Regions from separate parts of the Streptomyces sp. NBC_00158 genome, predicted to be linked through region 1. Evidence: riboswitches for the same ligand, from Rfam matches in the RefSeq annotation. Region 1 holds a riboswitch; the other holds the start of a gene.
What was found. Region 1 has a riboswitch for cobalamin ahead of cobN (cobaltochelatase subunit CobN). Riboswitches for the same ligand answer to the same signal wherever they lie in the genome.
Positions count from the first base shown of each region.

Region 1 (7,267 bases):
CGGAACGGCGCTCACCGCACACATCGAGCCCACGCCGCAGGACGACTCGCCGCCGGCCGGGGTGCTGTCGTGGCAGCTGCTCACGGTCGACCCGCAGGGCGTCGAGGGCTGCGCGGACGTCCTCTCGGGCTGCTCCGGCTGAGCCGCACGGGGCCGTGCGGAAGCCGTCCCCACCGCCCCGGAACCGGCCCGTCCAGGCGTCTTTCCGGCCGGGTCTTCACTTCCGAAAACGATCGGCGCGGATCCGGACAGAGATCCGGACAGGCGCCTCTTCGTATACCCACTCGCTCCCCGCTGCCGTAGGTTCTGCCCCTGTACCCGCACCCGGCACGCCGAACCACGCCGCAGGGGCCGTCTCCCGACGACCCCTGCGACGGGTTCCGCCGTCATGCCCGGTGATTCCGCACAGCACACGAGAGGGAGCACATGAACAAGCGCGCATTTGCAGTTGTCGCCGCGTCCGTCATCGCGGCGTCCGCGTTCGCCGTCCCGGCCGCGAGTGCCAGTACGAGCGGTGCCACCGGCTGCTGGAGCGCCAACGTCAGCCGGGCCGAGGGCCACGGCTGGGCCCAGGTCTGCGACTCGGGGAACGGGTCCAGCGCCTCGGGCTGGATCCAGGACGACAAGGCCGACGGCCGCTGCCCGTGGATCCGCTTCAAGACGGCGGACGGTTACAGCGTCGGCAGCCCGCGCGTCGGACCCAAGGGGGCCAGGAAGGACTTCAGCCTGGGCACCAGCACGCGCATCGTCAGCTTCAGCGTCGAGTACGACAACTGCTGACGGCCCGGCCGGTGTGCGGCCCCGGGGTTCTCCCCCGGGGCCGCACCCGTGTTCGGCCGCTCACGCGTAGCGGCGCGGCGTCCACGTCACGCGCGAGCCGTCGGGCCGGCGCGTGACCTGGGTCTGCGAGGAGCCGATGAGCAGGATCGTGCGCATGTCCACCTCGGACGGCTCCAGTTCGGCGAGCGTCAGCACCCGCACCGACTGCTCCGGGCCGCCCACGTCCCGTGCCACGACCACCGGCGTCTGCGGGGCGCGCAGCTCCAGCAGCAGGTCCTTGGCCTTGGCGACCTGCCAGGTCCGGCTGCGCGAGCCCGGGTTGTACAGGGCGAGCACCAGGTCGGCGGCGGCGGCCGCGCGCAGCCGCTCCGCGATGACCTCCCACGGCTTGAGCCGGTCGGACAGCGAGATGGTGGCGTAGTCGTGGCCCAGCGGGGCCCCGGCCGCGGCGGCCGCCGCGTTGGCGGCGGTCACGCCCGGCAGCACCCGTACGGGGACGTCCTCGTACGGGGCCTGCCCGGCCACCTCCAGGACGGCGGTGGCCATGGCGAACACCCCGGGGTCGCCGCCGGAGACCACGGCCACCCGCTTGCCGCGCCGGGCGAGGTCGAGGGCGAACTCGGCCCGCTCGGACTCCACCTTGTTGTCGGAGCCGTGCCGCACCTGGCCCGGCTTGACCGGGACCCGGTCCAGGTAGGTGGTGTAGCCGACGAGGACCTCCGCGTCGGCCAGCGCCCGCCGGGTCTCCGGGGTCAGCCACAGCGGCCCCGCGGGGCCGGTGCCGACGACCGCGACCTCGCCGGGGCCGGAGGGCACGCTGCCCGGATTCCCGATCCGGCTGGGCACGACGGCGACGGCGAAGTACGGGACGCTGTCCGGGTCGGTGTCCGCCAGGACCCCGGTCCGCTCCCCCTCCATCGTGGCGCGCTCCACGTAGCGGGCCTCGGCGAGCCGGCCGCTGCCCTCCATCGCCCGCCGGACGGCGGGGAAGGTACGGCCGAGCTTCATCACGACGGCCGAGTCGGTGGCGGCGAGGCGTGCGGTGAGCTCCTCCTCGGGCAGGGTGCCGGGGAGGATCGTCAGCACCTCCTCGCCCTCCACGAGCGGGGTGCCGAGCCGGGCGGCGGCGGCGCTCACGGAGGTGACGCCGGGGATCACCTCGGCCTCGTACCGGTCCGCGAGCCGCTTGTGCATGTGCATGTACGAGCCGTAGAAGAGCGGGTCGCCCTCCGCGAGGACGGCGACGGTGCGGCCGGCGTCCAGGTGGGCGGCCAGCCGGGCGGCGGAGGCCTCGTAGAACTCCTCCATGGCGCCCTGGTAGCCGCCGGGGTGGTCGGTGGTCTCGGTGGTGACCGGATAGACCAGCGGTTCCTCGACGTGGTCGGAGCGCAGGTGCTTCGCGGCGATCGAGCGGGCGATGGAGCGGCCGTGGCGGGCGCTGTGGTAGGCGACGACGTCCGCCTCGGCGATCACCTCGACGGCCCGCAGGGTCATCAGGGAGGGGTCGCCGGGGCCGAGCCCGACACCGTAGAGCTTGCCCCTGGGGTCCTGGTCCTGACGGTCGCTCATTCTTCCTCGCTCGCGATCGCGTTGATCGCGGCGGCCGCGATGGCGCTGCCGCCGCGCCGGCCCCGCACGATCAGGTGGTCGAGGCCGGAGGGGTGGGCGGCGAGGGCGTCCTTGGACTCGGCGGCGCCGATGAAGCCCACGGGCACGCCGATGACGGCGGCGGGGCGCGGCGCGCCCTCCTCGATCATCTCCAGCAGCCGGAACAGGGCGGTCGGCGCGTTGCCGACGGCGATCACGGAGTTCTCCAGCAGGCCCCGGTCGCGCCAGACCTCAAGGGCGGCGGCGCTGCGCGTGGTGCCCATCTTCGCGGCGAGGGCGGGCACGGCCGGGTCGGAGAGGGTGCAGACCACCTCGTTGCCGGCGGGCAGCCGCTTGCGGGTGACGCCGCTTGCGACCATCTGGACGTCGCACAGGATCGGGGCGCCGGCGTGCAGGGCGGCACGGGCCCGCAGGACGACGTCGGGGGTGTAGCCGAGGTCCTGGGGGAGGTCGGTCATGCCACAGGCGTGAATCATGCGCACCGCGACCTGGGCGACCGAGGCGGGCAGCCCGGAGAGGTCCGCCTCGGCGCGGATCGTGGCAAAGGACTGGCGGTAGATCGCGGCGCCGTCCTTCTCGTACTCGAACACGGTGTACTCGCTCATTTCTTCACTGCGATGCGGGTGTTGTGGTGGTGCGTGCGGCCGTGAGGGCGGCCGCCAGGTCTGCGAAGGGGGTGGGCCGGCCGTCGAGTTCGTACCCGTCGGGGGTGGCGACGAGGTCCAGCCAGGCGGTGCCGCGCGGGTGCCCGCACCGTCGGGCGCAGCCGGACCAGTGCACGGGCAGCGCGACCGCGGCACCGTCCTTCGTTACGACGGCACGCGCGTCGGCGCGCACGTCCGCGAGGGACTTGGCGCAACCGGGCTTTCCCGTACAGGCGGTGACGGTCTGCCAGGGTTCACCGGGGCGGGTCACCAGTCCGGCCTCCGCCAGCCGGGCGGCGCCGTCGACGGGCCCCGGGGTCCCCGCGCCCGGCAGGACGACACTGCGCCACGGGGTGACGCGCAGCCCTCCGCCGGCGGCTTCGGCGACCTCGGCCAGCAGCCGCCACTGGGCGGAGCCGAGCCGGCCGAGCGGGGGCAGCACGCACAGCGCGTCGCCGTGCACCCCGGGCCGGGCCGGTTCCGCGTACGGCCACGCCACCTCGGGCAGGCGCTCGGCGCCGACCCCGGCGGCGGCCAGCCGCCGGGCGAACTCCCCGCCGTCCAGGGCGTGTCCGTCGGGCAGCTCGGCGACCCGCCAGGCCCGCGTCCCGGCCGCGTCGGCGGCGTCGAGGAAGTACTCGGCGGCCAGCAGGGCCGCCCGGGGCGCGTCGGCCGCGGCCACCTCCACGGCCCCGGCCGCGGCTCCGAGCCGCACCAGCACCCGGTCACCGCCGCCGAGCAGGGTCACGTCGGGGTCGAGGGCGGCAACGTCCCCGCGCCCGTCGTCGAGGGCGAACAGGAACCGTCCGGACAGGCCCGTCGCGCGGGCGCTGCCGCACAGGAGCCGGTCGAGCTCCCGGACCCGGTCCACGAGGCGGGGCCCGCCCAGCGGGGAGGCCACGACGTTGCGGACCCGCTCGTGTCCGGGCGCGGGCAGTAGCCCGGCGCCGTCGAGCAGCTCGGCGAGGCCGGCGCCGCAGCCGTCGGCGAGGCCGCGCAGCTGGACGTTGCCGCGCGAGGTGAGTTCCAGGTGCCCGTCCCCGAACCGGTCCGCGGCGAGCCCGAGCACGGAGGCCTGGGCGGTGGTGAGCAGCCCGCCGGGGATCCGGACGCGCGCCAGGTACCCGTCGTCGGCGGCATGCAGCCGCAGCGCGCCGGGGCAGGCGTCGCCGCGGTCGCGTATGGCGGGTTTGTCCCGCGATGCGGCGGAGGGGGGCTGGGGCATGGCCGCGAGCATACCCACGATTCCCCACCCCGGACCTGTGTCCGTCACCACCCCAACCAGCGGATCCACCCCGCCCGGCTGCCCCCGCCCCACTACCAGCACCCGGAACACCGGCGCCCCGACCGGACCCGGGCCGCAGCCCCGACGGGGCCCGGCGCCACAGCCCGACGCGGGCCCGGGGCACGGGCCCGGAGCGCGGCCCCGGAGCGGGTCCGGGGCGGAGCCCCGGGGGAAGGGGCGAAGGGCGGGGCGGGGAGCAAGCCGCGCAGCGACACCCCACCCGCCCCAGCGGCACCACCCCGCCCACCCCCACTCCCGGCCAGGGGAAAGGCCCCCTAAGATGACCTTCCGACGGACCGTTCGGCCCGTCATCGCCGAGGACGGCGACATGGGAGGAAGCCCGGTGCGATTCCGGCGCGGTCCCGCCACTGTGAACCCCGCGGAGCGATCGGCCGGGTGAGTCAGGAACTCCCGCCGTCCTCACTGCCCGGGGCGCGGAAACCCCGAGGAAGGCCTGCCGCCGCATGATCCTGCTGCTGTCGACGTCCGACACCGATCTGCTCAGCGCCCGCGCCGCGAACGTCGGCGGCGGCCCCGTGCCGTACCGGTTCGCGAACCCCTCCCGCCTCCCCCTGGACGACCTGCCCGGCATGCTCGACGGGGTCGGGCTGGTCGTCGTACGCCTCCTCGGCGGGCTCCGCGCCTGGCAGGAGGGCCTCGACGTGCTCCTCGCCGCCGGCCAGACCCGCCCGGTGGTCGTGCTGACCGGCGAACAGGCCCCCGACGCGCAGCTGATGGAGGCCTCCACGGTCCCGATCGGCATCGCGGCCGAGGCACACCGCTACCTCGCGCACGGCGGCCCGGCCAACCTCGACCAGCTGGCCCGCTTCCTCTCCGACACCGTGCTCCTCACCGGCCACGGCTTCGAGCCCGCCGCCGCCTCCCCCACCTGGGGCGCCCTGGAGCGGACCCCCGCGCAGGCCTCCGGCCCGCAGGTCGCGGTGCTGTACTACCGCGCGCACCAGATGAGCGGCAACACCTCCTTCGTGCACGCCCTCTGCGACGCCATCGAGGCCAAGGGCGGGCAGCCGCTCCCCCTCTACGTGTCCTCCCTGCGCACCCCGGAGCCGGAGCTCCTCCAGGCCCTGTCCTCCGCCGACGCGATCGTCACCACGGTGCTGGCCGCAGGCGGCACCCGTCCCGCCACCGCCTCCGCCGGCGGGGACGACGAGTCCTGGGACGCGGGCGCGCTGGCCGGGCTGGGCGTGCCGATCCTCCAGGCGCTCTGCCTGACGGGCTCGCGGGGCAACTGGGAGGAGAACGACGAGGGCCTGTCGCCGCTCGACGCCGCCACCCAGGTCGCCGTCCCGGAGTTCGACGGCCGTCTGATCACCGTCCCGTTCTCCTTCAAGGAGATCGACGAGGACGGCCTGCCCGCGTACGTGGCCGACCCCGAGCGGGCCGCCCGCGTCGCCGGCATCGCGGTGCGCCACGCCCGCCTGCGCCACATCGAGCGCCGCGACAAGAAGATCGCCCTCGTCCTGTCCGCGTACCCGACCAAGCACTCCCGCATCGGCAACGCCGTCGGCCTGGACACCCCGGCCAGCGCCGTCGAGCTGCTGCGCACCCTGATCGCGCAGGGCTACGACTTCGGCCCCACGGCGGAGATCCCCGGTCTGGTCTCCGGCGACGGCGACGAGCTGATCCGCGCCCTGATCGAGGCCGGCGGCCACGACCAGGACTGGCTGACCGAGGAGCAGCTGGCCCGCAACCCGGTCCGCATCCCGGCCGCCGACTACCGGCGCTGGTTCGCCGAGCTGCCCGCGGACCTCCGCGAGAGCGTCGAGGAGCACTGGGGCGAGGCCCCGGGCAACATGTTCGTGGACCGTTCCTCGAACCCGGACGGCGACATCGTCCTCGCGGCCCTGCGCCGCGGGAACCTGCTCATCCTCATCCAGCCGCCGCGCGGCTTCGGCGAGAACCCGATCGCGATCTACCACGACCCGGACCTGCCGCCCTCGCACCACTACCTGGCGGCGTACCGCTGGATCCAGGCGGCGGCCGAGGACGGCGGCTTCGGCGCCGACGCGATGATCCACCTCGGCAAGCACGGCAACCTGGAGTGGCTGCCGGGCAAGAACGCGGGCCTCTCGGCGTCCTGCGCCCCGGACGCGGCCCTCGGCGACCTGCCCCTCGTCTACCCGTTCCTGGTGAACGACCCGGGTGAGGGCACGCAGGCCAAGCGCCGCGTGCACGCGACCCTCGTCGACCACCTGGTGCCGCCGATGGCCCGCGCGGAGTCGTACGGCGACATCGCGCGCCTGGAGCAGCACCTGGACGAGTACGCCCAGATCAGCTCCATGGACCCGTCGAAGCTCCCGGCGATCCGCGCCCAGATCTGGACGCTGATCCAGGCGGCGAAGCTCGACCACGACCTGGGCCTGGACGAGCGCCCGGACGACGACGGCTTCGACGACTTCCTGCTGCACGTCGACGGCTGGCTGTGCGAGGTCAAGGACGCCCAGATCCGCGACGGCCTGCACGTCCTCGGCGGCGCCCCGACCGGTGAGGCCCGGGTGAACCTGGTCCTCTCGATCCTCCGAGCCCGTCAGATCTGGGGCGGTACCGCCGCCCTGCCCGGCCTGCGCGAGGCCCTCGGCCTCGACGAGTCGGCGGCGACGCGCACCTCCGCGGACGCGGTCGAGGAGACGGCCCGCGCGCTGGTCCAGGCGATGGAGGACGCGGACTGGTCCCGCGACGCGGTCGCCCCGGTCGCGGCCGGGCACCCCGCCGAGGTCGCCGACGTGCTGGCCTTCGCGGCCGACGAGGTCGTCCCCCGCCTGGCCGGCACCACGGACGAGATCGCCCACGTCGTCCGCGCCCTCGACGGCGGGTTCGTCCCGGCCGGCCCGTCGGGCTCCCCGCTGCGCGGCCTGGTCAACGTCCTCCCGACGGGCCGCAACTTCTACTCGGTCGACCCGAAGGCCGTGCCCTCCCGGCTGGCCTGGGA
Region 1 is NZ_CP108161.1:1,291,457-1,298,723, forward strand. It holds gene OG553_RS05855 (hypothetical protein) at 1-142, shown strand, start outside; gene OG553_RS05860 (hypothetical protein) at 427-780, shown strand; gene OG553_RS05865 (precorrin-2 C(20)-methyltransferase) at 841-2,349, opposite strand; gene OG553_RS05870 (precorrin-8X methylmutase) at 2,346-2,993, opposite strand; gene OG553_RS05875 (cobalamin biosynthesis protein CobG) at 2,998-4,269, opposite strand; cobalamin riboswitch at 4,593-4,751, shown strand; gene cobN (cobaltochelatase subunit CobN) at 4,782-7,267, shown strand, end outside.

Region 2 (7,267 bases), 5.9 Mb from region 1:
GGTGGCGCTCGACGGTCTTGGGACTGATGACGAGCAGGTCGCCGATCTCCTTGGAACTGTGGCCCTCGGCGACGAGTTTGAGGATCTCCTCCTCGCGTTCCGTGATGGGCCGGTCCGGCAGCGGTCCCCCGGAGCGGGCGCGGTCGAGGTACGTGCGGATGAGGGTGGTCTCCGCGCCGGGGTAGATGAACGGTTCGTCCCGCAGCGCCGAGCGGCAGGCTTCCACGAGGTCGCGGTCGGCGACCGATTTGAGGACGTAGCCGGAGGCCCCCGCCCGCAGGGCTTCGAAGAAGTACTGCTCGTTGTCGTACATCGTGAGCATCAGGATCCGCAGGTCCGGCCGGACGCGCGCGAGTTCACGGGCCGCCTGCAGACCGGTCCGGCGGGGCATGGCGATGTCGAGGACGGCGAGGTCGACGTCGAGGCCGCGGGCCAGGGCGACGGCCTCGGCCCCGTCGGCCGCCTCCGCGACCACGGTCAGGTCCGGTTCGGAATCCAGGATGAGGCGTACGCCGCGCCGCACGAGGGTGTGGTCGTCGGCGAGCAGGATCCGGGCCGGCCGGGGGAGGGGCCGGGGCGCCCGGGTCATCGCGGCGCCCCCGCGCCGCCGGTGATGTCGAGGCGGACCCGGGTGCCGCCGTGCGGGCCGTCCCCGACCCGGAGTTCGGCTCCGATGAGCAGCGCGCGTTCGCGCATCCCCCGGATGCCGGCCCCCTCGGGCGCCCCGCCGGGCCCGTGGCCGTCGTCGTCCACCAGCAGGCAGACCCCGCCGCGGGGGAGCGGGCGCAGGTGCACCTCGGCGCGGCCGGCACCGGAGTGGCGGGCGGCGTTCGTCAGGCCTTCCTGGGCCACGCGGTAGAGGACGAGTTCGGCGGCCGGGTCGAGGCCGGGCAGGCCCGGCGTGATGTGGGCGGTGACGCCCAGGCGCGCGGTGGTGAACTCGGAGGCCAGGGAACGCAGCGCGCTGTGCAGGCCGAGCTCCTCCAGCACGCCCGGGCGCAGCCGGCGGGCGATGCGCCGGATCTCGTCGAGACTGGCCCGGGTGGTCTCCTGCGCCTGGTGCAGGTCGGAGCGCACCGGTTCGGGAGCGCGGTCGGCCGCGTGCTTGATCTGCAGGAGGACCGCGGTCAGGGTCTGGCCGATCTCGTCGTGGAGCTCCCGGGCGATGCGCTTGCGCTCGGCCTCCAGCGCGGTGAGGACCCGCCCGCTGCTCGTGGCCCGCTCGGCCTCCAGCCGGTCCAGCATCGCGTTGAAGGTCCGGGTGAGCGCGGCGATCTCCCCGTCCCCGGCCACCGCCGGCCGGGCTCCGGGCTGGAGGAGGTCGGCCGTGGCCATGGCCCGGTTCAGCCGGGCGAGCGGGGCCAGGCCGACCCTGAGCAGGACCGCGTTGACGACCAGCATCGCCGCCAACCCGCCGAGCAGGACCAGCGCCTCGCCGAACAGCACCGGCGTGGAGACCGTCACCGGGCCGAGCAGCAGGGCCACCGCGACGGCCAGGACGCCCGCGTTCAGGAGGAAGATCCGCCAGTACAACGACACGGCCACATACCCTTTCCAGCCGGTCCCCCAGCATCAGTCACAGCCCTGCGGCCGCCTCCCGACCACCCCGCTGACCTGCGGCGAAGCCTACTTCCCCGGCCCCATCCTCAGGGGGCGGCAGGCCGCTGTCCATCCGTGCCGGCACCCATATTGCGGGCGCCCGGAAAGTGGCAGGATGTGCGCGCCGACCGGCCCTCCCCCGCCGGGGACCGAGCCCGCAGCGAGTCGGCACCACGTACGGAACGAACACGAGGGGGGACAGCCGTGCCTGCTCCACGGATGAGCACAACGCCGCTGCCCGGCATCGGGGTCCAGTACGACCTCACCACCCGCGAACGCCGGCACCTGTCGGTGATCGCGCACCGGGACGGAACACGGACGGTGAACCTGTACCGGGCCGACGACCCCGACGCGTGCGCGCACTCGCTGCGCCTGACGGGCCCGGAGACCGCCTCGCTGATCGACGCGCTCATGCCCGCCCACCACAGCCCGAACCTCCTGCACACCACCGACCTCGGTCTGGTCGCCGAACGGATCGAGCTGTCGGCCCACTCCCACTGGAACGGCCGCCTCCTGGGGGAGACCCGGATGCGCACCGAGACCGGCGTGTCCATCGTGGCCGTGCTGCGCCGCGCCGAGGCCCGCCCCGCGCCCGCGCCCGACTTCCGCCTCGCCGGCGGGGACACGCTCATCGTCATCGGCACCCGCGAGGGCGTGGACGCCGCCGCGGCCATACTCGGACGGGAGTGAGCGACCCGTGCACTCCGCCGTCTTCCTGATCGAGTTCGGTGCGATCATCCTGGGCCTCGGCCTGCTGGGCAGACTCGCCGGCCGCTTCAGCTTCTCCCCGATACCCCTCTACCTGCTGGCCGGTCTCGCCTTCGGCACCGGCGGACTCCTGCCCATGGGCGCGAGCGAGGAGTTCGTCGCGATCGGCGCCGAGATCGGAGTGATACTGCTCCTGCTGATGCTGGGCCTGGAGTACACCGCCTCCGACCTGGTCTCCAACCTCAAGACCCAGTACCCGGCCGGACTGGTCGACTTCGCCCTGAACGCCGTACCCGGAGCCGTCGCCGCCCTGCTCATGGGCTGGGGCCCGGTCGCCGCCGTGGTCCTGGCCGGGGTCACCTGGATCTCCTCCTCCGGGGTGATCGCCAAGGTCATGGGAGACCTGGGCCGCGTCGGCAACCGCGAGACCCCGGTCATCCTCAGCATCCTGGTCCTCGAAGACCTCGCGATGGCCGTCTACCTGCCGATCATCACCGCCCTCCTCGCCGGCGTCAGCCTGGCCGCGGGCAGCGCCACGCTGGCCATCGCCCTCGGCGTCGCCGGGGCGGTCCTGTTCGTGGCCGTCCGCTACGGACGCCACATCTCCCGCTTCGTCTCCAGCGACGACCCGGAGAAGCTCCTCCTCGTGGTCCTCGGCCTGACCCTGCTCGTGGCGGGCATCGCCCAGCAGCTCCAGGTCTCCGCGGCCGTCGGCGCGTTCCTCGTCGGCATCGCCCTCTCCGGGGAGGTCGCGGAGGGCACGCACAGCCTGCTGAGCCCGCTGCGCGACCTGTTCGCCGCCGTGTTCTTCGTCTTCTTCGGCCTGCACACCGACCCCGCGAGCATCCCGCCCGTCCTGCTGCCCGCGCTGGCCCTCGCCGTGGTCACGGCAGGCACGAAGATCGCGACCGGGTACTGGGCGGCCCGGCGCGCCGGCGTCGGGGTCAAGGGACGCTGGCGGGCCGGCGGCACGCTCGTGGCGCGCGGCGAGTTCTCCATCGTCATCGCCGGCCTCGCCGTCACCGCGGGCGTCGAACCCGCCCTGGGACCGCTCGCCACCGCCTACGTGCTGATCCTCGTGGTCATCGGCCCGCTCACCGCCCGCTACACCGAACCCGCCGCGGCCTGGATCGCCGGACGCCGCACCCGGCCGCGGGGGCCCCGCCCGGCACAACGCCCGCACTCCGGGGCGCCGGAGGGCGCGCGGGAGCCGGCGCAGGACCCGGTCCGTCTCGTCCGCCCGTCCGAATGACGGAATCCGCTCGCCGCTGACGGGACGCTCCGCCTAGGGTGGCGGGTGCAGCTGGTTCGCCCCCGTCCGCCAGGCGGGATGCGTCGTAAGAGGGAACCCGGTGGGAATCCGGGACTGCCCCGCAGCGGTGAGCGGGAACGACCGCCGTCATACGCACTGGGACCGGACGACGGTCCCGGGAAGCGACGGCCAGTAGGAGCCCGCCGGGAGAACCCGGCAGACGTGCCCGCGAGTCCGAAGACCTGCCCGCTGCCCGTACGCGGACCCAACCGCGTACGGACATCCCGGTGACCTCGTGGGCGGGTCGGCGGCAGCGGGCGCCCCGCGCGACCCGCCGCTCCTTCGCGTCCCCGCGTCCCCTCACCGGGACGTTCCCGGACACGTCTCGCGAAGGAGAGACCAGTGACAGCGAAGCCCACAGCCGCGGCGGCGAGCGCCACCGTGTACGGCTACCCCCGCCAGGGCCAGGACCGTGAACTGAAGAAGGCCGTCGAGGGCTACTGGAAGGGCCGCGTCTGTGCCGCCGCCCTCCGGGAGACCGCGGCCGGCCTGCGCCGGTCGAACTGGCGGCAGCTGGCCGAGGCCGGCGTCCACGAGGTCCCGACCGGCGACTTCTCGTACTACGACCACGTCCTCGACACCAGCGTCATGGTCGGCGCCGTCCCCGCACGCCACCGCGCGGCGGTCGACGAGGACCCCCTCGACGGCTACTTCGCGATGGCCCGCGGCAGCGACACCGCCGCCCCGCTGGAGATGACCAAGTGGTTCGACACCAACTACCACTACCTGGTCCCCGAGCTCGGCCCCGACACCGTCTTCACCGCGGACCCCGCCCGGCAGGTCGCCGAGCTGGAGGAGGCACTGGCCCTCGGGCACACCGCCCGCCCGGTCCTCGTCGGCCCGGTCACCTACCTGCTGCTGGCCAAGCCCGCCCCGGGAGTCCCCGCCGGCTTCGACCCGCTGGCCCTGCTCGACCGGCTGCTCCCCGTCTACGCCGAGGTCCTCGCCCGGCTGCGCTCCGCCGGAGCCGAGTGGGTACAGCTCGACGAGCCGGCCCTCGTGCAGGACCGCACCCCCGCGGAACTGAACGCCGCCGCCCGCGCCTACCGCCACCTCGGCGGCGCCGCCGAACGCCCCCGGCTGCTGGTCGCCTCCTACTTCGGCCGGCTCGGCGAGGCGCTCCCGGTCCTCGCCAAGGCCCCGGTGGACGGCCTCGCCCTCGACTTCACCGGACCGGGCGCCGCCAACCTGGCGGACCTCGCGGCGATCGGCGGACTGCCCGGCAAGCGGCTCGTCGCGGGTGTCGTCGACGGCCGCAACGTCTGGATCAACGACTTCGAGAAGTCCCTCACCACCCTGGGAACCCTCCTCGGCCTCGCCGGGCGGGTGGACGTCTCCGCCTCCTGCTCCCTGCTGCACGTACCGCTGGACGCCGACGCCGAGCGTGACGTCGACCCGCAGGTCCGCCGCTGGCTCGCGTTCGCCCGGCAGAAGACCCGGGAGGTCTCCGTCCTGGCCCGCGGACTCGCCCGGGGCACGGACGTCATCGCGGCCGAACTCGCCGCGAACCGGGCCGGCCTGGCCTCCCGCGCCGGATCCGCCCTCACCCGGGACCCGGCCGTCCGGGCCCGCACCGCGGCCGTCACCGACGCGGACGGACGGCGCTCGCAGCCGTACGCGGTGCGCACCGCCGCCCAGCGGACGCGACTGGACCTGCCGCTGCTGCCCACGACCACGATCGGCTCCTTCCCGCAGACCGGCGAACTGCGGGCCGCCCGCGCCGACCTGAGGGCCGGCCGGATCGACGCGGCCGGCTACGAGGCCCGCATCGAGGCGGAGATCGGCGAGGTCATCGCCTTCCAGGAGAAGACCGGCATCGACGTCCTCGTCCACGGCGAACCCGAACGCAACGACATGGTGCAGTACTTCGCCGAGCAGCTCACCGGCTACCTCGCGACCCAGCACGGCTGGGTCCAGTCCTACGGCACCCGCTACGTCCGCCCGCCGGTGCTCGCCGGGGACGTCTCCCGCCCCGGGCCGATGACCGTCCGCTGGACCTCCTACGCCCAGTCCCTGACCTCGAAGCCCGTCAAGGGCATGCTCACCGGCCCGGTCACCATGCTCGCCTGGTCCTTCGTACGCGACGACCAGCCCCTCGGCGAGACCGCCCGCCAGGTCGCCCTCGCCCTGCGCGACGAGGTCGGCGACCTGGAGGCGGCCGGGACGTCCGTGATCCAGGTCGACGAGCCCGCCCTGCGCGAAACCCTCCCGCTGCGCGCAGCCGACCACGCCGCCTACCTCGCCTGGGCCACCGAGTCCTTCCGGCTCACCACCGGCGGCGTCCGGCCGGACACCCAGATCCACACCCACATGTGCTACGCCGAGTTCGGTGACGTCGTCCAGGCCATCGACGAACTCGACGCCGACGTCATCAGCCTGGAAGCCGCCCGCTCCCACATGCAGGTCGCCCGCGAACTCGCCGCCCACGGCTACCCGCGCGAGGCCGGCCCCGGCGTCTGGGACATCCACTCCCCGCGCGTCCCCGGCACCGGGGAAGCGGCAGGCCTGCTGCGCACCGGCCTGGAGGCCATCCCGGCCGAGCGGCTGTGGGTCAACCCCGACTGCGGGCTGAAGACCCGTGGCTGGCCCGAGACCCGGGCGTCCCTGGAGAACCTGGTGGCCGCCGCCCGCGAGGTCCGCGCCGGCCTCGGCGGCGACGACCGCGACTGACCCGCACGAACAGGGCCCTGCCGCTCCGGAAGTCCGGGGCGGCAGGGCCCTGAAGGCGTGCGCGGGGTGCGCGGCGTGCGGTCAGACGAGGGCCGACGCCGGACGCGCGGCCGACGCCTGCGCACCGGCGGCATCGGTGCGGTGGGCCAACAGCCGCTGGGCGAGGACCCCGAAGACGATCCCGAACACGGCCCACAGCACGAGCTGGACCGCGATGGACGCGACCCGGAACTCCCACAGCAGGGCAGCCGGGAACTCCGCCTTGACGGCGTCGGTGTTGTCCGGGAGGACCAGGAAAGCCAGCCCGGTGGCGACGACGAAGCCCGCCCCCGCCGCCAGCGTCGCGTTCCAGTTGCCCAGGCGCGGCGCCAGGCGCCGTCCCAGGACGATCGCGCCCACGCCCAGCAGGACGCTGAGCAGGATCATCAGGAAGAACAGCGTGGTGCGCTGGCCGATGGTGTCCGGGTTCCCGACGGCCGGCGGGGTCGCCGGGTACTTCAGGAACGGCACCAGGTAGACCAGTGCGAACGCGCCGGCGGCGGTGAGGGCGGCGGTGGCCCGGGGGCTGAACCCGCCCACGCGGCCCAGGGCGAAGGAGAACGCGAGGGAGGCGATGCCGCCCAGCGCGACCCCGTAGACCAGCACGCCGGTGGCGAGACCGACGGTGGACTGCACGGGCCGGCTGACGAGTTCCTCTTCTTCCTCCCCGGCGGCGGCCGGTGCGGCGTCGCCACCGTGGGCGTGGCCGGCGGGGGCGGCTTCCTTGGCCGCCGCGGCCTCCTCGACGGCGATGGACCCCCGCACCGGGGGCTCACCGACCACGTAGGCGACGGCGAAGGCGAAGAGTCCGGCGATCAGGCCCGCGAGCATGCCGCGGACCAGCAGACCTCTGACAGTGGAGGCGTACACGGTGCGCGCGCCTCTCAGTGGCAGGGGAAGCCGAGCAGGTGACGGCCGTCGTGCACCCATTCGTGGACG
Region 2 is NZ_CP108161.1:7,217,909-7,225,175, forward strand. It holds gene OG553_RS33040 (response regulator) at 1-589, opposite strand, end outside; gene OG553_RS33045 (sensor histidine kinase) at 586-1,539, opposite strand; gene OG553_RS33050 (cation:proton antiporter regulatory subunit) at 1,819-2,289, shown strand; gene OG553_RS33055 (cation:proton antiporter) at 2,297-3,559, shown strand; cobalamin riboswitch at 3,595-3,824, shown strand; gene metE (5-methyltetrahydropteroyltriglutamate--homocysteine S-methyltransferase) at 3,962-6,289, shown strand; gene OG553_RS33065 (CbtA family protein) at 6,371-7,198, opposite strand; gene OG553_RS33070 (CbtB-domain containing protein) at 7,213-7,267, opposite strand, start outside.
Region 2: linked by a shared signal. The riboswitch ahead of metE (5-methyltetrahydropteroyltriglutamate--homocysteine S-methyltransferase) and the one ahead of cobN (cobaltochelatase subunit CobN) in region 1 are both predicted to bind cobalamin.